DNA from 4 places in the Sporosarcina sp. P19 genome. Region 1 is predicted to be linked to each of the others. Evidence: riboswitches for the same ligand, from Rfam matches in the RefSeq annotation. Region 1 holds a riboswitch; each other region holds the start of a gene.
The links. A riboswitch is a leader RNA that binds a small molecule or an ion and turns the genes downstream of it on or off. The one in region 1 is predicted to bind cobalamin.
Positions count from the first base shown of each region.

Region 1 (5,831 bases):
TTGTAACTCTGCAATTTGATCCAGCATTGGACGATGCAACAGGAGGAGTGAAAGGTGCTGCAGCTATTAAAACAGGTTCAGTTTTTCTAATTGTTATCGTGTCTGTATTCTTGCTATATGCTAACAATCTATTCATTAAACGACGCAGTAAGGAGATTGGATTATTCCAATTGATCGGGATGACGAAAGGAACCGTTTTCCGTATTTTAAGTGTAGAGAATTTCGTGTTATATATCGGCTCTCTCGTTATAGGGATACTCTTAGGATTTTCCATGTCACGATTACTCATGCTCATTCTATTTAAGGTCACTGGTGTAACGGATGTTGCAACTTTACGTTTCTCTTCAGCAGCATTACTTCAAACGCTGATCGTATTTGCAGTAATCTTTGTATTGATTTTGATCATGAATGCGCTATTCATTAAACGACAAAGTATATTATCTTTGTTCCGTGTAACCACCGTAACGCAACAGCGGGTCAAAAAGATGACAGTATTCCAGGCGGTTGTCGGTGTGTTCGGTATTCTACTCATTGTATTCGGCTATTATTTATCATCTCGATTATTCAGTAGTGTGTTCCTAGGCGAACAGCTATTTCTGGTGATGATCATCATACTAGCTTCTGTCGTCATGGGAACGTATTTGTTCTATAAAGGCTCCGTTAGCTTTATCTTTAACCTGATTCGTAAACGTAAAGGAGGATATCTGAACGTTAACGATGTGCTGTCTCTCTCTTCAATTATGTTTCGAATGAAATCGAATTCTCTTCTATTAATGATTATTACATCGGTATCTGCGCTATCCATTGCATTACTTTCTTTAAGTTATATTTCGTATTACTCAGTAGAGAAGTCAGTAGAGCGAACTATTCCGGCCGACTTTACTATTCCTGATACTACGCGTGCAATGGAATTTACACAGGCGCTTGAAAGTGAAAGCATTGCCTATACAGAGACAGCTATCGATCTATTGAATACACCTGTTGATTTATCGAGAGTACTATCTATTGCCGGTGGGGATAGTCAAGATATAAGTTATACCGATACAGAAATGATCGTTATTAGTGATAAAGGATTACCGGAGATAGACGTAGCAGAAAAGGAAGTGCTCTTCGTCAACTCTGATAATTTAACGGAAAACTTCATGAAATTCAAAGAAGATCAGCAAGTCGTTTTCCAAGGCAAAGAGCATGAGTATGATCTAACACTGGAAGGGACAGAAAGGGTAGTTGTTTTGCCCATACGTGTAACCTATGGTTTTGTAGTCGCGGTAGTGGATGATCAAGTGTTCCAGCAGATGAATGTAGATATAGATCCTTCCGTAGAATCCGAATTTACGGAATATCATGGAGTGGATATCGAGAATGAGAATGATCTAGAAAAAGCGAATGATATATTTAATGTGTTGGGAATAAACGACTGGGCAGGACATGAATCGAAGTTTGAGGAAAGAACGAAACAAATGCAAGGTGCAGGCATGATCATGTTCATCGTGGGATTCCTCGGCCTCGCTTTCCTTGTCACTTCTGGCTGTATCTTATACTTTAAACAAATGGACGAAAGTGAAGATGAAAAATCGAACTACACTATTCTTCGTAAACTGGGCTATACACAAACAGATTTGCTAAAAGGGGTTCAACGAAAGCAGTTATTTAATTTCGGTATTCCGTTAGTCGTCGGTCTCTTCCACAGCTATTTCGCGGTGAAATCCGGCTGGTTCTTATTCGGTACTGAAATGCTGGCGCCCACGATTATTGTGATGTTCATATACACAGCGCTTTATTCTATATTTGGCTTGCTTTCCGTATTGAATTATAAGCGTGTGATTAAAGATTCTTTATAACATAGTAACACCCCTGACACATTAAGGTCAGGGGTGTTTTATTACGAATTAGTTACTACCTACTAATTCAGCAACTACGATTTGATATGCTTTATCTAAATTAGCTAGTTGTTTGCTTTTTTCTGCAGAGTCATTTGAAGTGTCTTCAGCAATTTGTTTCTTTACATTTTCCACTAGTATAGGAAGGGGAGTAGAGTGAGTGCTCACTCGATCCGACATCAATGTGTCCTTTAATAAGTTTGTAAAATCATCAATTGTTTGATTGTGCATAATTCATTCTCCTCATCGTGTTTGTATGGATTCGTTGACATAAAAAACATCCTTCCGGTAAATACCTGGAAGAATGTTAAGTGGGAAGCCGTGACGAATTAAACGGTTCGGCAGGAAATACACATATGCTGGATCGATAGAAACTATATCGAAGCCACCTAATGAATGTCCTGATTCCGTTTTTTCGTACGTCGGCTTGTGTGTAATTTTTCATAAGCCGCACTTGACACCTCCTATCCGCGTAGGGTATTGGTGTGTACTGATCTAGGCAGGTCTCCTGGCTCGTCTTCAACGTATAATTCACCTTCCCATTTCCCTCACGGTGAAACAGTGGTAACGAATTATACTCCAACTCACAGTTGCGGGACAGCATCGGCTTTTCACCGATTTCCCTTTTAAGCGTTTAAGAAAAATAAACGCACCTATCTCTAACACGATATTCAGTTGCTCTTTCAGTATAGCACTCTTATTGATGAAAGGAACAAAAATAGTGCAACATTCTCTACTACAACACGTACTCACACTAATTCTATGGAACGCGCTGCTTAGAACAATGATTTATGTTTCTGTACTGTTCTATAGACCAACGCCTAGCCGATTAACGAATGTCGAGTAGCGTTCCTTTGATATAAATACACGCCAATAAATACGACAAGCTCAGAAGCGGGAATGGATAACCAAATACCATTCAATCCGAAGATGCGTGGCAAGATCATCAAGAAAATCAACATGACGATGATTTCACGTGAAGCGGTGATCCAAGTGGCCATCCGTACATTGCCGACAGATTGATAATAAGTCATCATGACAAAATTCGTACCTGTGAACAAATAGGCAAAGAAGAATAGATTAATTCCAGTAGTAGCCAAATCCCTGACGGCTTGTGTGAAGTCTCCGAAAATAGACACGATAGGGCCTGCTGCAAACTGTCCGACAAGGAAGAACACAGCACCCGCGATGACCACTGTGAGAGTGGCCTTTTTAACGGTTTCCTTCATCCTTATACGGTTACCAGAGCCTTGATAATAACTGATCAGCGGCTGAATGGCACCACCCATCCCGAGGAATAGCATAAGCATGACACTGTGCACATAGTTTAAAATAGAGAATGCCGCAACACCTTCTGTACCGGCCATCCGTTCGAACGCAATATTATGTGTAATGGTAAAGAAGGAAATTCCCAACTCGGAAAGGAAGCTCGGAAATCCGATGAAAAGAATGGCTAGGAACAGCTTTTTATTGAACTTTAAGCGAATCAATTTTAAGTTATTGTTTTTCTTAAAGAAGTGGGCGAGTAGTACTAACATGCCCATAAAGGATGCAATAATTGTAGCGGTTGCAGCACCGGCAACACCGTAATCCAAAATGAATAAGAACACATAATTCAAGATGATGTTGACGACCGACGTCACAATTAACCCAGCCATCGAAAGGTTCGGTGCACCATCGTTACGTACGAAAATACTAAATGTGTTTTCTATAGTAAAGATAAAGCCAAACAGTAATATCACAAATAAATATTGCGATACATATGGAAATGTAGTGGTATTCGCTCCAAGTGCGTATGCTAGCGAATCCCTAAAAATAAAGGCGGTTAAGCCTAATATAATGGTGAATAAGAAAATGGAAATGATTGCATGTGTGAAAATCGAACGAGCTTTAAGCACATCTTTAGCACCCATTGCCATCGAGTATTTTGTGGCGGCACCTATACCAATCCATAAGGAAATAGCAAAAAATATGGTATAAACGGGAGCCGAAATTCCGACTCCCGCCAATGCTTCTGCACCCAATCGATTACCGACCATGATACCATCCGCCACAATATTGATTGCCATCAGCAACATACCGACAGTTGACGGTATTAAATAACGTAAAAAGATACGTCCTACTGGCTCAGTATCCAATTTATTGAACTTGGGTGAAGAAGAACTCATTGCACAGGGCTCCTTTGAAGATCAAGTTCCATGATGAGACAAGGGAATTCACCTACATCATCAATTTTACCATTTAACTTAAAACCGAATTTTTCATATAAATGCTGTGCGGCTTTATTACTTGGATAAATACTTAAATATATCTTGTTGCATTGATACTTTTCTTCCATTCTCGTAAGTAGAAGTTTAAGAAATCTGCTAGCATAACCTTTGCCTTGGTGATGCTGATCTATCATAAAGCGATCAAGCCATACGTTGCCATCTGCTTCACGTCCATGCATAGCATAGCCGACTAATTCCTCTCCATCATATAATCCAATGGACTTCCATTCTGGTTCGAATTGAGATTGTGCTAGTGAAAATGAATTGCTTTCAATAAAGTTCTTTTGGTTTTCGTGTACGGATAAATAGGCAACATCCTGCCAATTTTCATTCGTTACCTCACATGCGTGGAGGCTCATAATTCCATCTCGCTTTCATTTTTTTGTAAAACAGTAAAACTTCTTTTGTTTTATTAGTTTATTTAGTCATCACTTTTCTTAATAAATCCGAACAACAGGATATCAACAATGGAATCCAATGCTTCGGTTACCGTCATACGATTTTCGTAGAAAAACTTTCGATCAAGTGTAGAGTTGGTTGCATCTATAATCAACTTCATAAGTAACTCTACGTTTTGATCTGCAATGATCCCTTCATGAATTCCTTGTTCAATTAATTCACGAAGTTCATCCCATTCATGAAGTGCAGCGTGTACTCGCTCCCATTGTTGGGGATGTGTTTTTCTCATTTGATCAAGTATTTGCCAGTTATAAAAGTCATTGTATTTCGGTATGACCGTAATGACTTTCTTAATCTTATCGACAAGATGTAGTTCATCGTCTTTCATAATGATATCGGTTTTTTCGTCGAACTCCTGTAATGTCGAGTCGATCATCGCATCTAAAATTTCCGTTTTCGAAGAAAAGTGTTCGTATAATGTCCGTTTGCTGATACCTAGTCTTTTGGCTAGATCATCCATCGTAAACTTCATACTTTTTTCATGAACTTCTTCGAGGAAAGCTTTCATAATACGTGCTTTCATTTATCGTACCCCTATCCGTATATACCGAATGAAAACTAAAAAAACATATACAGTTTTCATCGTTCTTATCTAGTATAAGTACTTTTAATATAAAAAGCAAAGACCGCTGCTTAAAAACAATATTATTTAATTAGATAGGCTTATAAACTCCTTATACAGGGTAGTTTTACTGTACACGTACGAGAGAGGGTGGGGGTTGTATGGGAGAAGGGAAATTGGTTGTAGCCGTTGCGGGTGCTAGTGGATATATAGGCAATAATCTATTGAAAAAGCTAAAAGGAAAAGCAAAAGTTATTGGTCTGTCACGAAATGGAGATCGGCGGGAGAATACGGAAGACGTTGAGTGGCGGTCTTGTGATCTGTTTTCTATGAAAGATGCTGAGAAGAGCTTGGCTGGTGCGGACATTGCGGTGTATCTCGTTCATTCTATGCTAAAATCAGCGAAATTATCTCAAGGTGCCTTTGAAGATATGGATGTCATTTTAGCGGATAACTTTGCGCAGGCAGCTAAAAAACAAGGAATTAAACAAATTGTCTATTTGGGCGGAATTAGCCCCGATGAAGATGAATAAGATTTATCTCGCCATTTGAAAAGCCGTTTAGAAGTAGAACGGATTTTACGCTCATATAACGTTCCTGTTACCGCATTACGTGCAGGGCTAATTGTCGGTCCAAAAGGTTCTTCTTTCCCAATTTTAT
Region 1 is NZ_PDYR01000007.1:96,990-102,820, forward strand. It holds gene CSV74_RS09445 (ABC transporter permease) at 1-1,841, shown strand, start outside; gene CSV74_RS09450 (hypothetical protein) at 1,890-2,111, opposite strand; cobalamin riboswitch at 2,362-2,552, opposite strand; gene CSV74_RS09455 (MATE family efflux transporter) at 2,702-4,048, opposite strand; gene CSV74_RS09460 (GNAT family N-acetyltransferase) at 4,045-4,509, opposite strand; gene CSV74_RS09465 (TetR/AcrR family transcriptional regulator) at 4,572-5,132, opposite strand; gene CSV74_RS16920 (NAD(P)H-binding protein) at 5,333-5,704, shown strand; gene CSV74_RS09470 (Rossmann-fold NAD(P)-binding domain-containing protein) at 5,720-5,831, shown strand, end outside.

Region 2 (5,831 bases), on a different contig from region 1:
CCGCGAGCCATACAAGTACATTCATATTCTTGCCCTCTTTCGTTCAATGAAGAAGATGGCTGTATAAAGTCCAATCGGGATCGTCAAGACGATTCCAATCCCACCAGCTAAAGCACGCGCTAATTCCAACGACAGATTCATCGAAAGTGCAAATCCTACGGGAGAAGCGTTTTTCAAATAGAGAATGAGCATGGGGATGGATCCACTTATATATGCAAAAAACAGAATGCTTGTAATGGTTCCCATAATGTCTTTACCAATATCTATGCCAGATGCTCTTAGCGCTTTAACGGATATAGTGTGATCTCTTTCATATAATGCAAACATCGAAGACGACATCGTAATGGCCACATCCATAATGGCCCCGAGTGATCCAATAAACAGCCCCGCCATGAAGATGGTGTGATAAGGACGCGTCAAAAACTGCATTTCTTCATAACGCAAACCATTCCCTGAAGTAATCCAGATGACAAGAGACGTGATGGAAAGAGATACGACTGTTGCGACTAGCGTAGCTACAATCGCGGCATACGTTTTTTCAGTGCGGCCACTGACTAGCAGGAGCGAAATCGTTGTGAATAGCAGGATACAAATCCCGCAAACTACAAGTAAACTGACCTCATAATATTTCACATAAATATCTAAAGCGAATGATAGTACCAGGACATTAATCACAAAGCCTACTATTGCTAATAACCCTTGCTTATGCCCAACAATTAATAGCGTAAAGACGAAGATCCACGCAACGATCAATACATATGTATCACGTTTTACGTCTGTGATACTTCCCATCAGTTGTTCTCCAGCATTAGAATCAATGGAGACAAATACTTCATTCCCTATACGGTACTGCTGATCGTAAGCCCCGGAAGAGGAATACTCATTGGCCAACTGGACTTCTTGGCCTTTTTCTTCTCCGTTCATGATCCTAGCTACGATTTGCTGGACAAATAGTGTGTCTTCATTACCATGCATATCTGTTACATCGGTTTCTTCCTCTAATGTTGTATCGATCACCTTAGCGATCGGTCGGTCATAAAATGAATGATTTTGATTTACAAATGCAATGGAACCAATACAGCAAAGTGCTATTATCAAAAACAGGGTCCACTGCCATGTTGTGATGTTTCGGATTCTATTCAAAACAATCCTCCTGACACTCTTAGGATAAGACGCAGTTTAATCCTACCATGAATAAGACGTAGAATTGAAAAAAACAATCTGTTTCCTCGTCTAATAAAAAAAGCTCCGATTCCACTATAGGAAGCGAAGCAATTGATCACTTATTTCTTACTAAACGACTGCTCTTCCATTAAACGCAGTGACAAGTATAGTAAGAAGACATCATGCGTACTAGAAACAGATAGTCCTGTTAACTGCTCGACCTTTTGCAGACGATAAGACAATGTATTTTTATGGATATGCAGACGTTTCGCGGTATTTTGCATCGACTGATTCTCTTCGAACCATACCGTCAAATTATTCAGCAAGTCTTTATGATCTTCCAGTGGCGCAACTGTGCGCTTAAGGAATTCCTGCTTGACCAAATCTGGAATGCTCTGCAAAATTATTTCAAGACGCAGTTCATGCTCAAAGACAATATCTCCAGATTCCTTTGCAGCATGGACTGCACGTTCTGCCTGGGCGAATGATTTAGCTAAGTCGAAATACCGTGTGGATGCACCTATACCTGCGACGACTTGTACTTTCTTGCGCCGCTTTATATGAAGCAATAGGAACTCTAACTCGTTTTTTACAGTTTCCTGATTCATTTCAGGTAATAATAATAAGATTTTATTTTGCGCCCAGCGGATCATCTTCATGGAAGGATGGATGTTTTGAATCGACTCAAATGTCTCCATTTCCTCAACGGAGAACTGTTCCAATAGATCCAGCACTTCCAAAACCACCACTTGACTGTAGAGTGTCACGTCGATTCCGAGCAGTGTCCCTCGTTCCATAAATCTTTCATCTTTCTTTGATCCTGTCAGCCAGTCAAAGACGAAGAACTCCACATCACGTACTTTTTCATCCTTCTGCTTTCGTTTCAGGGTGTCTTGGATGAACAGTTCCGCTACGCGTAAGATCAGCTGAGCCTGCGGATGAATCACATCTGGATCACCCGTCACGCCAAGTACGGCGATCGGTTCTTCTTCAATAATGATCGGCAAGACAATTCCTCTACGGACCCCTTGCAGATGCTCCGCTTCCTCGTCTGCCATACGGAGCATCGTTTTCTGGCGCATACTTAACAGTGCCCCTTCATGGAACTGATTGATTCGATCCGGTTCTGTACTCGCTTGAATGAAGCCTCTTCTATCTGTTAAGATCACTTGCTGCTGTATCAGATTCGATAATTCAGTTACTATTTCATGTCCTAATGTATCAAATTGAAACACCTGTCTCACCTCGGATGAAAACTGCTAGTCATACTTAGTTTACGCCACTTCAGTTTCCACTACAATAGAGGTGATTCAGATAAGTCGGACTTCCGGAATTCCACAGCTCCATGCCTTTATGAGCAGCTGTAATAGTTCTGCTGTTTCAATGGTTGCAGACTTCTCTAGCGTGACCGATCCGCCTTGATCGGTATGGCGCTGTTCTGCAGTTATTCGGTCGATCATGGCGATTTGCTGTTGTTTTGTCGCTTGGTATATCGAACGATGCATAACCGAGGCCGCTTTGCGCAGAGGAGTATTTATTCCGCTTCGACAGGATGCCACCTCCAAGGAACGATTTATCTCTCGGGCTACCTCTTCAATAAACAGAAGGGCCCTCTCTGAATGTAAAGCAATTTTCTGTTCAGCTATAGCGGTTTCCCATCCTGCCACTTCAATTTGTATAGTACGTCCCCATATACTTTCAATGCCGTTCAGTAAACGTACAAGTATGGTACAAGTACGTGCCAACTCCGTTTCCTGCAGTACGTACGGTAATTGAATATACGAGCATAATACTGCTTTTTCCTGTCGTTCTTTATTAGGAAAATGCACAACAATTCCTTCACTTCCAAGCAGCCGTTTCATCAATCCGATGGCAGAGACTTTTTTATGCCCAATAGAGGAACTATCAGCAGAGTGGGAAAATCTTTCACTGTTGAAGTTGTCAAATGAACATCCAAAAATACGCTCTACTTGTTCAGCATCAAATAAACACCAAGAGCCGCACGCTTTTACTTGTTCCATAAAATGATCGGGTATACGTATATGCTTTTCTTTAACCTTACTTGATAAAAATGATGCTATTCTGTCGTCAGCGATATCCATTGTATATTGCTGGACTCTCGTCTTTCGCTGATAGAACGTCTTACCGAAGAATGACATAACCTCAGCTGGCAAAGTCACATAACCATGGCTCAGCATCCAATATGCTTCCTTTACTTTCTGCAAGCGCTGGACTGTTTCATTTTGCATTGCACCCATTGCTATGAGCATAAGCCTTTCCTGAGGCAGTCCTATCCGCTTATCATGATAATCAGATGTTACAAATTCATTCATATATTGCTGCAATTGTGCAGAAGGTATCAGTCGGTCGCGTTCAGCTACAATCTGCAAGCCAAGCCATTTGATTTCACTTGCTGAATAGTTATAGATCCATTGACCGTATAACCCGTCCTGTAACAGTTTCCTTACTACTTGATGAAATCCTGAATAAACTGGTCTTCCACGCTGTTGTTCTGCTTGTTTATACAATATCTGCAACAGTGCACGTTCGTGTATACGTTCCTCATTTTGTTCACATAATCTCATGTCGCGGTCTCCTTTCGTAAACAACAAAAAACAATCATTCCGCCTCTTCGGCAAGATGATTGCAATAGTTGTGAATGAGGAAACAAATTTAGGCAACTTGAATATACTCTATACAAAATGTATAGATGCAGATACCTTTTTTGCTTCCACTCCTCAACCCCCGAAGAAAGTGTCGCTTTGACGATACGTGGCAGGTCTCCTGGCTTCACTTCATCCTTCCGCCAGTGCCTTCCCATGTCTCCATAGTGGCTAATTCTAGCGGTCGTCCGTGTGTACAGTTGCGGGGACAGCTCCGGTTTACGGATTCCCTTTTATACCTTGATAGGTACCAGCGCATCGTGCAAACTCATTTATTTGATTGACTTCATTTTATCATGGATAACATAGAGGGTGGTAGCGTTTGTTTTCAATAAGAAGGAAGACATAACTAAACAGGGTGCCTATGCAGAAAACTACTGTGAGTACATCCACAATCGTTTTTTGCTAGGCACCCTGTATCGAGCTTTCTTCATTACTTACATGAGTTGTTGTTCGCATAGACAGCCGCACTCCGCCAATCCTTGAACATACGCTTCTTCCCATGTAATCCCATGGATGAAACCATTCTCTGAGTAACCTGTGATCAAATAGAACGTCTCGTTTTGCTCTGGTAGTGCTGAATTGCTTTGATAGGTGTTGTTTTGCATAAGAATTACCTCCTGGATTTGTATTTTTCATAGTATATGCCTTGTCGGGGAAAAAAGAACATTTTCTTCGCTTTTATTAATAAAAGGCCTATTGATAGCGCTTACATTTTAAAGGCGAAAGGAAATGAGTTCTTTATATATTTCCGAACTAGTGTAATAAAGGCACGTTTAATAAATCTGTGAATTCTGTTTATTGTACCATGCAAGTAAATAAAAGTAAATATAAAAGTTGTAATTCCTTATTAACTTTTTGTCAGCTTTTAAGATAAGCTTTGACTTCTCTATCATTTAATGACTAAAATGCGCCAAAAAAACCTCTTCCTATACAAAAATATCTCCCTAAGTCCCCTTTACGACTTAGAGAGATCAGTAGTTATTAGGACAACTGCTTTTCGCAAATTTCGATCACTGCTTTAACAGAATCAGCTGACTGATCGAGCGCTGTTTGTTCTTCCTCTGTTAACGGGAGTTCGATTACACTCTCGATACCATTGCCACCCAAAACAGTAGGAACGCCTAAATAGATATTTTGATATCCATATTCGCCTTCTAAATAAGCAATAGATGGCATAATTCGTTTTTTATCTTTGATAATTGCTTCCGCCATCTCTACCAAAGCCGCAGCAGGTGCATAATACGCGCTACCATTACCTAACAACGAGACGATCTCGCCACCGCCTTTTCGAGTACGCTCCACAATTGCTTCCAATCGTTCATTCGAAATGATTTTATCCAACGGAATGCCCCCAGCGTATGAATAACGCACAAGTGGAACCATATCATCGCCGTGTCCACCAAGGACAAAGCCCGAAATATCTTCTACAGAAATATTCAATTCTTCCGAGATGAACGTATTGAAACGGGCAGTATCGAGCACACCTGATTGTCCAATTACACGATTTTTAGGAAAGCCCGTTGTTTTATAGCAAACATATGTCATCGCATCTACCGGGTTACTTAAAATCAGCACAATGCTGTCTGGTGCGTAACGCTTCACTTGTTCAGAAACAGAACGCATAATCTTCGCATTGGTCGCAACTAAATCATCACGACTCATACCTGGTTTGCGTGCGACGCCTGCTGTAATGATCACCATTGCAGCGCCTTCAATATCCTCGTAATTCGATGTACCTGTGATGCGGGAATTGAACTGTTGCACAGGACTTGTCTGAAGGAGATCGAGTGCTTTACCTTTGGTAGGATTGGAGAGGTCAGGAATATCGACTAATACGATGTCGCCTAATTCTTTCTGCGCCGCCATCAATGCGGCAGTCGCACCCGTATGACCCGCTCCAATGACTGCAATTTTATGTCGTTTGAAAGCCATGGAAACCACTCCTTTCTATAGATTTCATTATGACCGAAGAGTTTATGCCCAATAAAACTTCGCAAATGC
Region 2 is NZ_PDYR01000004.1:137,896-143,726, reverse strand. It holds gene CSV74_RS06790 (YibE/F family protein) at 1-25, opposite strand, end outside; gene CSV74_RS06785 (YibE/F family protein) at 22-1,149, opposite strand; gene CSV74_RS06780 (CdaR family transcriptional regulator) at 1,284-2,399, opposite strand; gene CSV74_RS06775 (ribonucleotide reductase N-terminal alpha domain-containing protein) at 2,475-3,749, opposite strand; cobalamin riboswitch at 3,922-4,098, opposite strand; gene CSV74_RS16615 (hypothetical protein) at 4,265-4,435, opposite strand; gene mdh (malate dehydrogenase) at 4,812-5,762, opposite strand.
Region 2: it holds a riboswitch for cobalamin, as region 1 does, so the genes downstream of both, CSV74_RS06775 (ribonucleotide reductase N-terminal alpha domain-containing protein) here and CSV74_RS09450 (hypothetical protein) in region 1, are expected to answer to the same signal.

Region 3 (5,831 bases), on a different contig from region 1:
GGACAACTAGGCCCACGAAGCCGATTGTCCCAGACACAGCAACAGCAGAACCGGTTAATACCGAACCGCCAAGCAAAATCATTAATTTACGCTGTTTGACATTGACCCCAAGATGATGCGCGCGTTCTTCACCGAATAATAAAGCGTTCAATTCGCGACGATTGAGCCACAGCATGAATGAGCCGATGATGAAAAACGGCAGTACCATTAGAATATAATTCCATCCGCGCATGGATACGCTACCAAGCAGCCAACCCACGATCTGACGGAGTTCTTCTTGCGTTAACGCGATCATCAGCGACAGCACGGAGCCAAGAAACGAACCGAAAATAATGCCTGTCAAAATAATCGTTTCCATTTTCATTGATCGATCGACGAGACGGGCAAAACCGATCACTAGAAACATCGTCACTGCAGCACCGACCATACTAAATACAGGTAAGGTGAATGCGCCAAGAACCGGTAGAGAAATACCAAAAAAGAGTGTGATCACGGCGCCGACAGAGGCACCGGATGACACTCCGAGGGTGTAAGGATCAGCTAATGGGTTTTTCAACAGCCCTTGGAAAGCGGCTCCTGAAATAGCCAGTGAGGCACCGACGATTCCCGCCAGCAACACACGAGGCATACGGATCTTCCACAAAATATTACTTGCGGTCGCGTCCGATTGATTCCATAGCGTCTCTATTGGTATTTTCACTGTACCGATCGATACGCCGAGCCAGATTGCCACAAGCAACGTGGCAATCGACACGACATAGGCGAGAGCGGTTTTATTCACCGAATACCTCAGGATAGACTGCTTTTGCAAACAATTCTAATCCGTCAGCTAAACGTGGACCTGTACGGCTTGTAATATCTTCATCCAATTGAATGACTTGATCTTCTTTGATCGCAGTAACCGCATCGAACCCGTCACGAGTTTTAATGTTTTCTACGACGTTTGGAATATAACTATACATAGCCAAAATTACATCCGGATTTTCATCTACAATCTTTTCAGGACTGATCATAATCCAGCCCTCTTCTGTCACGATGTTTTCAGCGTTTATCATATCTAAAAATTGCTGTGGGAATGTTCCCTTTCCTGGCGTATAAATTTCAGGTGCATCGGAGTTTTCAACAAACACGCGCTTCTTGTCTGTAATGTCTGCTGCTTTCTTTTCAATATCCGCAACTTTTGTTTTCATATCTTCGACGATTTGATTCGCTTCCACATTTTTGTCCATGACTGCACCAATCAGTTCAATTGTTTCATATGTCTCGTCAAATGTCTCAGCATTTGGTACGACGATCACAGGGATGCCTGCGTCACGAATTTGATTCAATCCTTCTTCACTTGAACCCATCATCATTTCATGTGCAAATACTGCTTCCGGCTCCAATGAAATGACTTTTTCCACGTTGACCGTAAAGTCCCCTACTGTATCAAGCTCCGTTACTTCCTTAGGGTAGTCATCGTTTTCTGTTACTGCAATGACTTGATCTCCTGCATCAATACCGAATAAAATTTCCGTATTGCTTGGAACTAATGAAATTACAGTTTCCGGCGCTTGTTCAAATGTAAGTTCTTTGCCAGCCGCGTCTGTCAGGGTGTATGGATAACTCGTTGTATCCGTCGATTGTTGTTCTGTGTTCGTTTCTTCGCCAGCTTGTTTTTCATCTGCTGGTGTTTCTTCTTTTTTACTGTCACTTCCGCATGCTGCGAGTAGTAGTACCGCAAGCATTGCCGTCAGCATCAGTTGCCAAAACTTCTTCATGTGTGTTCCTCCTTTAATATGTGTGTTGCATTACGCAAGCCGCAGACATGAAAAAAACCTTCGATAGTTCGAAGGATTAGGCGGGATGAAATCAATACGTGATTTCTTCCACTGTACCTATCCTCGTAGGTTGCTGCGGAACTTCATTTTCTAAAAAGGCAGGTGACCTGGCTTGTGCATGGCACATACAGTGGCGGGACCGCATCGGATTTGAACCGATTTCGCTTTTCATCTCAAGTTTTGAGAACCTTTTTAGAAGATATGTAATTATGACTTATTATAGCGATAATAGCGTTGGTTGTACAGGGGATAGGAGGAGATTGAGTGGGGCATGGGAGTGAGGCTCCAGCAGGGGGACGCTTTCCTGAGGGGCCGCGATGAGCCAACCAGTTCGTTGCACTCTCTTTGGTTGTCTCATCTGTCGACCTGATCCTCTGGGAGTCGCCCCCTGCTTCCGCCTCACTCCCTACTTTTCGTTGTGTTGGCAGGTTGAACCGCTTTTAAGTTGTTGATGTGTCTAGCGTCATTGGAACTTTTTAAACCAAAGAATTACGAAGCGAAACTTTGCCTTTTCCTCCCGACCTCACAACATAATCACCCGTAAGCTCTTGAACTTCATTCTCTAACTCAAGAAAGAAACACTAGTGAAGCGAAGTGAGAGCCGTTACGGAGGACGGCTTTTGCGAGTAAAAGCGAAGCGTTAGGAGCACATCTTTGTACTTGAGGCGGCGACCCGGGGAGGATATCAGGTGAGACCCCTCCCGAACGCGTCCGCCTGGAACGCAGCGAAACGTTGCTTTCCCCTTTCCCATTCACAAAGAAAAGGCCAAGCAGTCGATCTGCTTGGCCTTTTTTGATATATTACATTCTTTCAGGTGCTTGCACGCCAACTAATTTCAACGCGTTCGCAATCGTCGTTTTAGTCGCTGTAATCAAAGCCAAACGTGCTTCGGAAAGATCTTTATTTTCCGGATCAAGCACCTTGTTAGCGTTGTAGAAACTATGGAATGTAGCTGCTAGTTCCTGGATATATGTTGTTACACGATGCGGTGCGCGCATGCGTGCCGAGTCGCTGATTAGTTTCGGGAAGTCTCCGAGCTTCTTCAGTAGCTCTAGCTCTTTTTCATCTTGCAATAACGTGACGTTCTCTGTTGACGCTTCTACGTTCTGTTCTTTTGCCTGACGTAGAATCGAGCAAATACGTGCGTGTGCATATTGTGCGTAATAGACAGGGTTTTCATTGGATTTGGATACTGCCAAATCTAGATCGAAGTCCATTTGTGCATCGCCTGAGCGCATCGCAAAGAAATAACGTACAGCGTCTAAGCCGACTTCTTCTACGAGTTCACGCAGTGTGACTGCTTTGCCTGTCCGCTTGCTCATCTTGAATTTTTCTCCGTCTTTATAGAGCTGAACCATTTGCGCCACTTCTACTTCGAGCGTATCGCGGTCATAGCCAAGTGCTTGGATTGCCGCTTTCATACGTGGAATATATCCGTGGTGGTCTGCTCCCCAAATATTGATGAGTTTATCGAATCCGCGACTCAATTTGTCTTGGTGATACGCGATGTCCGGTGTTAAGTATGTGAATGAACCGTCTTGTTTGATTAGTACACGGTCTTTGTCGTCACCAAATGTAGTGGAGCGGAACCAAGTGGCACCGTCTTCTTCAAAGACATGGCCGTTTTCACGAAGTTTATTAAGTGCGACTTCAATCTTGCCGTTGTTATATAGGGACGTCTCTGAGAACCAGTTATCAAAATGAACGCGGAAGTCCGCCAAGTCTTTCTTCAGTTTATCCAGTTCGATATTCAAGCCGTGCTCACGGAAAAATGCCAGTCGCTCTTCTTCTGGAACATCGACATACTTGTCGCCGTATTGTTCGACCAGGCCTTTTGCGATCGTGATAATATCTGCACCACGATAGCCATCTTCAGGCATTTCTTTTTCCAATCCAAGCGCTTCGAAATAACGAACGTCTATAGATAACGCCAAGTTGTTTATTTGATTACCTGCATCGTTTATATAGTATTCGCGCGCTACGTCATAGCCTGCTTTATCGAGAATATTACATAATGAATCGCCTAGCGAAGCTCCGCGTGCGTGCCCTAAGTGCAAGTCGCCTGTTGGGTTCGCTGAGACGAATTCAACTTGAATTTTTTGTTGTTGTCCACTGTCGGAACGTCCGTAGTCAGCTCCTTGATCAAGGACGGTCTTCACGATATTTCCAAGGCTGTCTGTTTTCAAGCGAATATTGAGGAAGCCAGGTCCAGCGATTTCAATGGAGTCAATTGCTGTGTTCGTCGTATCGAGGTGCTCCAAAATACTTTCCGCGATTGCCCGTGGTGGCTTTTTTGCTAGTTTCGTCAACTGCATGGCGATATTCGCTGCATAGTCACCGTTCTCTTTACTTCTTGGTGATTCCAGTTTAATTTCCGGAATTTCTGCACCTTCTACTAATTGTGCTTTTTCAATCGCTTCGTGCAATGCTACTTTAATTTCATGTTGAATCTGCTCTACTGCATTCATTGTGTTACCTCCGAGTAGGTTATTGTCAAATGGTATTTCCCTAATAAACTTTCGTCTGAATGTAAGTCGTACGCTACTGTAAAGCGTCCTGGTACCCACTCCAGTTGATTGGTATGAACGGCTAAATCCATAACGGCAGGACCATTACCGTACGTACCGAAACGGACATCGTCCTGTCTGAAAGGCAATCGCATCTGTACGCCGCCCTTACGCATGATGAAGGCATCATCGGCATGTAATTTCACGGTCGTTCGGACTGATGGCATTCCTTCTGTTCGTTCTTCAAACAATAAGTAAGCCTGTCCTTTTTTCTCAATGAGTTCTCCAGTTGCCTGCATCGTATGCGTTTCTGCTTGCTGGTCTGGATGTTGAATAACGGAACGGAGCTGAACTTCCATTTTTGGCGCTTCCATTCGTTCACCGCCTTAAGTAAATAGATTCACTCATTATACACTTCTTCTGGCATTAGTTTCAATGTTACACATCTAAACTTTTCCTACGAACCGTTTAATCCGTCCATAACCGTACCATACTGTCAAAAGATACTGAATGGAACGGGATGTGATGCGCAATGAAACGTACCGATTATATAAAGTCTACAAATCGTAAAAAATGGAAAAAGATTGTATTATCTCTGTCGATCACGTCAATAGCCGCAATCCTAACTGTCTTAATCGCCCTTCGAATATATGCTCAAGTACTTGGTGCCCCTTCATTGAGCGTACCAAAGGCTTCCTTGTTCCTTGATCATAGTGGACATCAGATTGGAGATCATTTTTCACAACATCGACGTTATTGGATGAAGCTGTCTGATATGTCGCCTTATCTTTCGGATGCCTTCGTTGCAACGGAAGATAAGCAATTTTATTCGCATAATGGATTTGATTATAAACGGATTGCGGGTGCAGTTCTTAAGGATGTCAAAACGATGAGTAAGGCACAGGGAGCGAGTACGATTACTATGCAATATGCGCGAAATCTGTATTTGACGCACGAAAAGTCTTGGTCACGGAAACTCCATGAAGCGCTGTTTGCCTATCGACTGGAAATCTTCTATGACAAGGATACGATTTTGGAAGGTTATTTAAATACCGTCTACTTCGGTCACGGAATGTACGGAGTGGAAGCGGCGAGCCGGTTTTATTTCTCAAAAGCCGCGAAAGACCTGACATTAGAGGAAGCGGCTACGATTGCGGCGATCGCAAAAGGCCCTTCCATTTATTCACCACTTGATCATCCTGAAAATTCACGTGACCGTCAATTGCTCGTACTGAATCAAATGGAGCGCTATGACTATATTTCTACTGAACAGAAAGAACGAGCAATAGAAGAGGAAATTGTACTCAAGACAGATAGTTGGAAAGATATGAAGCAAGTGGCACCTTACTTTTTGGATGCTGCGTGGCAACAAGCAGAAGACATTCTCGCTTCGAAAGGTCGAGCACCAGCGGAAGGTGGCTGGCAAATCCGAACGACGCTGAATCAACAGCACCAGCAAGCGGCGGAACAAGCAATTAAACAAGCAATGCCTGAAAATGATCT
Region 3 is NZ_PDYR01000011.1:95,772-101,602, reverse strand. It holds gene CSV74_RS12345 (FecCD family ABC transporter permease) at 1-781, opposite strand, end outside; gene CSV74_RS12340 (ABC transporter substrate-binding protein) at 774-1,760, opposite strand; cobalamin riboswitch at 1,901-2,027, opposite strand; gene argS (arginine--tRNA ligase) at 2,622-4,289, opposite strand; gene CSV74_RS12330 (YwiB family protein) at 4,286-4,702, opposite strand; gene CSV74_RS12325 (transglycosylase domain-containing protein) at 4,861-5,831, shown strand, end outside.
Region 3: it holds a riboswitch for cobalamin, as region 1 does, so the genes downstream of both, CSV74_RS12340 (ABC transporter substrate-binding protein) here and CSV74_RS09450 (hypothetical protein) in region 1, are expected to answer to the same signal.

Region 4 (5,831 bases), on a different contig from region 1:
TATCGCATCCGGCAAAACAAGGATTGGTACAAAGTCTAGGTGTGTTTTTCGATACGATTATCATCTGTTCTGCCACAGCATTCATTATTTTGCTCGGCGGTTTGTATCAATCAGGTGAAACAAACGGGATCATCTTGACACAAAATTCCATGGCCGTACAAGTCGGCGCATGGGCACCATACTTCATCGCCGTTGCGATCATGTTCTTCGCCTTTAGTTCTATCATCGGAAACTATTACTATGGCGAAACGAATATTGAATTCATCAATGCTAACGTCGTATGGAAACGAATCTACCAAGTTCTCGTACTTGCTATGGTATATTTCGGAGCCATTGCAAAAGTACAAGTAGTATGGGACATGGCCGATCTTTTCATGGGACTAATGGCTATCATTAACCTAATCGTCATTCTGCTACTCGGCAAAATCGCCTTCAAAGTACTCGACGACTTCACGAAACAACGAAGAGCCGGCAGAAATCCCGTCTTCAAATCAGCCAGCATTCCTGAACTAAAAGGCGCAGAATGTTGGGAAGAAACAGCTGAAAGAGCGGAAGATCGCTTGTGATATTGAGAGATAATCTAGGGCTTTTTATGTTTTGAACTTTAGCCTTATGTTCTTAAGACTTCGAACTGGTACTAAAAATACAGTGAAGTTTCTAGGTGGTCTACGTTAGAAAGTAGGTTGAGGGCGGAAGACGGGGGCGACTCCGGAAGGATCAGCCCGACAGGAGAGACAACCAAAGAGAGCGAAGCGAACTGGTTGGCTCGCCGCGGGCCCTTCGGAACGCGTCCCCCGGCTGGAGCCCTCATCCCTTCCACTTTTAGTTTTCACTATCTAATTTAAAACGTTCACACAATCAATTTAGTCAAGAAGTAAAAAGTTTGATATACTATAAAATATTGAATATAAAAAATCGGATCGTAGTTCAGAAGAAGGATTCTGGACCTCGGTTCGATTTTTGTTTTGCATGTTTGAACACAACATGTTAGGGTTATATATGAATTAACACACTATATATAGTGTTTAACAGCAATTAGATGAATTGGTACCCACGAAGTTTAAAAGGGAATCCGCCACTAACGGAGCTGCCCCCGCAACTGAGGGCACGGACGACTATCTTATAAAAACCACTGCTACGGCGGGAAGGAAAGATGGAAGAACGATGTGCCAGCCAGTAGACCTGCCAGTCATCTCAGCAAAACATTCTTCGGGGTTGGAGAGTGAAAGCACAAAGCAGTCTTTTTTCAGTCTGCCTAAAACTTTCCGCAATCTACTAAGCGTCAATCGACGACTCCCGATTTTTATTGGGAGCTTTTTTATTTAGTACATAACCGAATTAATTCACTAAAGGGAGCGGATATAATGGCTATAATTCAAGAATCTGTGGGACTTAATTTATTGATGGAAAACTTACAGGAGGAATTCGGCAAGAAGCAAATCGAGCCGTTGATCGAAGCGAGTGAGAAATTCCAGGAGCGTCACCCGGCGAGCTCGGCAACTGAGTGGACGAACGCGATGGTGCTAGAATCTTTAAGCCGTATTGATGAAGCAAATGCGTACTGGACGTTTGTAGCGGCGCGTATTTATTTGTTCGACGTCTATGCAAAGCAAAAAGCATTGCGTGGAGCGGATGTCTATACCGATTTTGCGAAAAATGTAGAACGCTTGGTGGAAGAGGGGTTATATACACCCGTTCTAACAGAGAAATACAGCCAGGACGAGCTTCAGGAAATCGGTAAGCTACTCGATCCTTCTCGTGACCTATTATTCACATATATTGGATTAAAAACATTAGTAGACCGCTATGTAACGGTAAACTTTAAGAAACAGTCAGTGGAGCTTCCGCAAGAGCGCTGGTTGATCATTGCGATGACGTTAATGCAGGACGAAACAGTAGACCGCATTCATAAAGTCGGCGAAGCGTACTGGGCGATGAGCAATTTGTACATGACGGTTGCGACACCTACATTATCGAACGCAGGCAAGATGCACGGTCAGCTATCGAGTTGCTTTATCGATACAGTGGATGATTCATTACAAGGGATCTATAACAGCAATACGGATATCGCGAACTTGTCGAAATTCGGTGGCGGTATCGGCGTCTATATAGGGAAAGTTCGTTCTCGCGGTGCATCGATTCGTGGATTCGAAGGCGCGTCAAGCGGTGTTCTTCCATGGATCAAACAGCTGAACAACACAGCAGTCAGCGTCGATCAACTCGGTCAACGTCAAGGTGCCGTGGCGGTGTATCTCGACGTATGGCATCAAGATATCTTCACATTCCTCGATCTCAAGCTCAATAACGGCGATGACCGTTTGCGTGCACATGACATTTTCACAGGCGTTTGCTTGCCGGACTTGTTCATGGAGAAAGTCGAGTCCCGTGAAGACTGGCATTTATTCGATCCACATGAAGTCCGCACGAAAATGGGCTATTCATTGGAAGACTTCTATGATGAAACAAAAGGACAAGGAACATTCCGCGAGAAGTATGAAGAATGTGTCCGCAATGAAGATTTATCAAGAGAGACGGTTTCAGCGATTGAAATCATGAAACGGATCCTGCGTAGCCAGCTGGAGACAGGAACGCCATTCATGTTCTACCGTGATGAAGTAAACCGTATGAATCCGAATAAGCATGAAGGAATGATTTATTCTAGTAATTTGTGTTCAGAAATACTCCAAAATATGTCAGCGTCTACACATGAATCCGTAACGCTTGAAGACGATATGGTTGTCACACGCACGAAGCCAGGCGATTTCGTTGTATGTAATCTGTCATCGATTAACCTTGGAAAAGCTGTTACAGCAGACGTACTAGACCGTTTGATCAAAATTCAAGTACGTATGCTCGACAACGTCATCGATCAGAACCAAATCCCGGTTGTACAAGCGCAACGCACAAATGCACGCTACCGTGGAATTGGACTCGGCACATTCGGCTGGCACCATTTACTCGCATTGAAAAACATTCAGTGGGAATCAGATGAAGCGGTGGACTTTGCAGACGAGTTATATGAAAATATCGCGTATTTGACAATTAAAGCATCAATGGAATTAGCAAAAGAAAAAGGCGCGTATCCATTGTTTGATGGTTCGGATTGGCAAACGGGCGAATACTTCGATCAACGCGAATACGATTCCAATAAATGGCGTGAACTGCGCATGGATGTGGCAATGAACGGTATGCGTAACGGCTACTTGATGGCAGTCGCACCGAACAGTTCGACATCGGTTATCGCAGGCTCCACAGCGTCAATTGACCCAGTATTCAAGCCGTTCTACCATGAAGAGAAGAAAGACTATAAATTACCGGTCATCGCACCGGATTTGAATCACAACACGTATGACATCTACCGTCGTTCCGCTTACATCGTGGATCAGCGCTGGTCTATTAAGCAAAACGCCGCTCGTCAGCAGCACATCGATCAGTCGATTTCATTCAACATCTATGTACCAAACTCCATCCGCGCATCCGTTATTTTGGACTTGCACTTGCAGGCATGGAAGTCAGGAATGAAAACAACGTACTATATGCGTTCAACCGCAGCTGAGATTGAGGAGTGCGAGTGGTGTCATTCTTAATCGCCTATGCATCCTGGAGTGGCAACACGCAGGAAGTAGCGGAATTGATTACGGAAAGTTTACAAAATGAAGGCGTCGAAGTCGATACTTATCGTATCGGCATCGGTGTCATCCCAAACGTTAAAGAATACGACGCGTTGTGCATCGGTTCATTCACATGGGAAAAAGGGGCAACGCCGGATGAAGTCAAAGATTTCGTGGCGGACGTCGGCTATAAACCCGATCTCGTCTACGTTTTTGGCACAGGGGATACACAGTTTGGCGGCGATGATCTATTTTGCAAGGCAGCAGACAAGCTCGCGAAATTTTATCATTCTCCTTTTGAACCATTAAAGATTGAGCAAAGCCCACGCGGCATGCAAGAACAAAGCGTTACGAATTGGACGAAAGGAGTGCTCGAACATTGGCGACACTTACAAGAGTAAAAGTACTGAATCCTGCTAACCCGAATAAGGCAACAGCTATTTTCGGTGGGGAAGCAAGCGGCATCCTGAACTGGAACGACATCGCGCACCCTCATTTCTATACATTGCGTCAGCGAATCCGTTCTCTTTTCTGGACGGCGAATGAAGTCGACATGACACAAGACGTCAAGCAATTCGCAAGCCTGACAAAAGAAGAGCAATCTGCATTCTTAAAAATTATCGGCCTACTGGCTACACTCGACGGCCCGCAAACCGTCATCGCAATGAAAATCGCAGACTTCACAACGGATCCTTCCGTCAAGTCGATTATGGCGACAATTGCAGACCAGGAAAGCGAACATAATCACAGCTACGCGTACGTACTTTCATCTGTCACGAACTTGGACAAGCAAATGGAAGCCTTCGAAATGGGCCGTACAGACGAAGTACTAATGAAGCGAAATGAACGAATCGTAGACGTTTACAATGAGTTTGCGGAAAACCCAACAATCAAAACGGTTCTAAAAGCAATGGTGTACACGACATTATTAGAAGGTCTATTCTTCTACAGCGGCTTCGCATTTTTCTATAACTTAGCGCGCCATCAGAAAATGGTTGGTACATCCACGATGATCTCGTACATCAACCGCGACGAACTGCAGCATGGTAAAGCAATCAGCGACATCTTCCGTGCAGCGTTGGCTGAAAATCCAGAGTACAACACAGATGAATTCACGGAATGGATCTATGACCAATTCCGCCACTCCGTCGAGCAAGAAGTCATCTGGAGTCGCTATGTATTAGCGGGAATCGATGGCCTGGAGCTAGATGAGATGGAAGGCTACGTCAAGTATCGCGCGAACAAAATGTTGCGCATGCTCGGCTTAAGCGAAATCTATCCAGAATTCACCGATAATCCAATGAAGTGGATCCGCGCCTACGTCGATAACTTCGACGACACGAAAACAGACTTCTTCGAACAAACTAGCCGTCAGTATGTGAAGACTAGCGATTTGAACGGCTTTGATGACTTGTAATAAGTAAGGGAGGGGAATCCATTATGGGTTCCTCTTTTTTTATGTGTGGGAAGGGGGAGGGTACTGTCGATCAACGCTCTTCGTTTACGATCAACTAAAGTGTGGTTTTGTTTAAGTGGAGCCGCTCGGACATCTGGCCAAGCGCTCATACTTCCACGTTATCCGCTCATACATCTTCCCAACCGCTCAATGAATCCCCGAGAGCGCTCTATCCATCCATTTATCCGCTCTATGAACTCTGGCATCCGCTCAATCTTCCTAGTTAACCGCTCAATGTCCATCATAGCGATCAGCTGTGTCCATCTTTGGACGTGAGCCGATCACACAACTGGCCAAGCGCTCATACTTCCACGTTATCCGCTCATACATCTTCCCAGCCGCTCAATGAATCCCCAAAAGCGCTCTATCCACCCATTTATCCGCTCACACAACTGGCCAAGCGCTCATACTTCCGCGTTATCCGCTCATACATCTTCCCAATCGCTCAATGAATCCCCGAAAGCGCTCTATCCATCCATGTATCCGCTCAATGAACTCTGCTATCCGCTCAATCCCCCCACAAAACCGCTCAATCCCCGCCAGAAAGCACCCACCTAACACCTCAATCAACATAGCCATCCCACACACACCAGCCTCACCAAACAAGAAACACAACAACACAACAACACAAAACAACACAAAAAAACCAAGCAGATCGAAGTCCGCTTGGTCATGTCATTCCTATAAAATTACTTCTGAGCTTCTGCAACCTTGTGCATAGTCTTGTTCTTCGCAAGATTCACGTGCCAAGATAGAGCCTCTTC
Region 4 is NZ_PDYR01000011.1:13,908-19,738, forward strand. It holds gene CSV74_RS11925 (alanine/glycine:cation symporter family protein) at 1-566, shown strand, start outside; cobalamin riboswitch at 1,028-1,204, shown strand; gene CSV74_RS11930 (ribonucleoside-diphosphate reductase subunit alpha) at 1,365-3,587, shown strand; gene CSV74_RS11935 (flavodoxin) at 3,575-4,012, shown strand; gene CSV74_RS11940 (ribonucleotide-diphosphate reductase subunit beta) at 3,991-5,028, shown strand; gene CSV74_RS11945 (succinyl-CoA:acetate CoA-transferase ScpC) at 5,757-5,831, opposite strand, start outside.
Region 4: it holds a riboswitch for cobalamin, as region 1 does, so the genes downstream of both, CSV74_RS11930 (ribonucleoside-diphosphate reductase subunit alpha) here and CSV74_RS09450 (hypothetical protein) in region 1, are expected to answer to the same signal.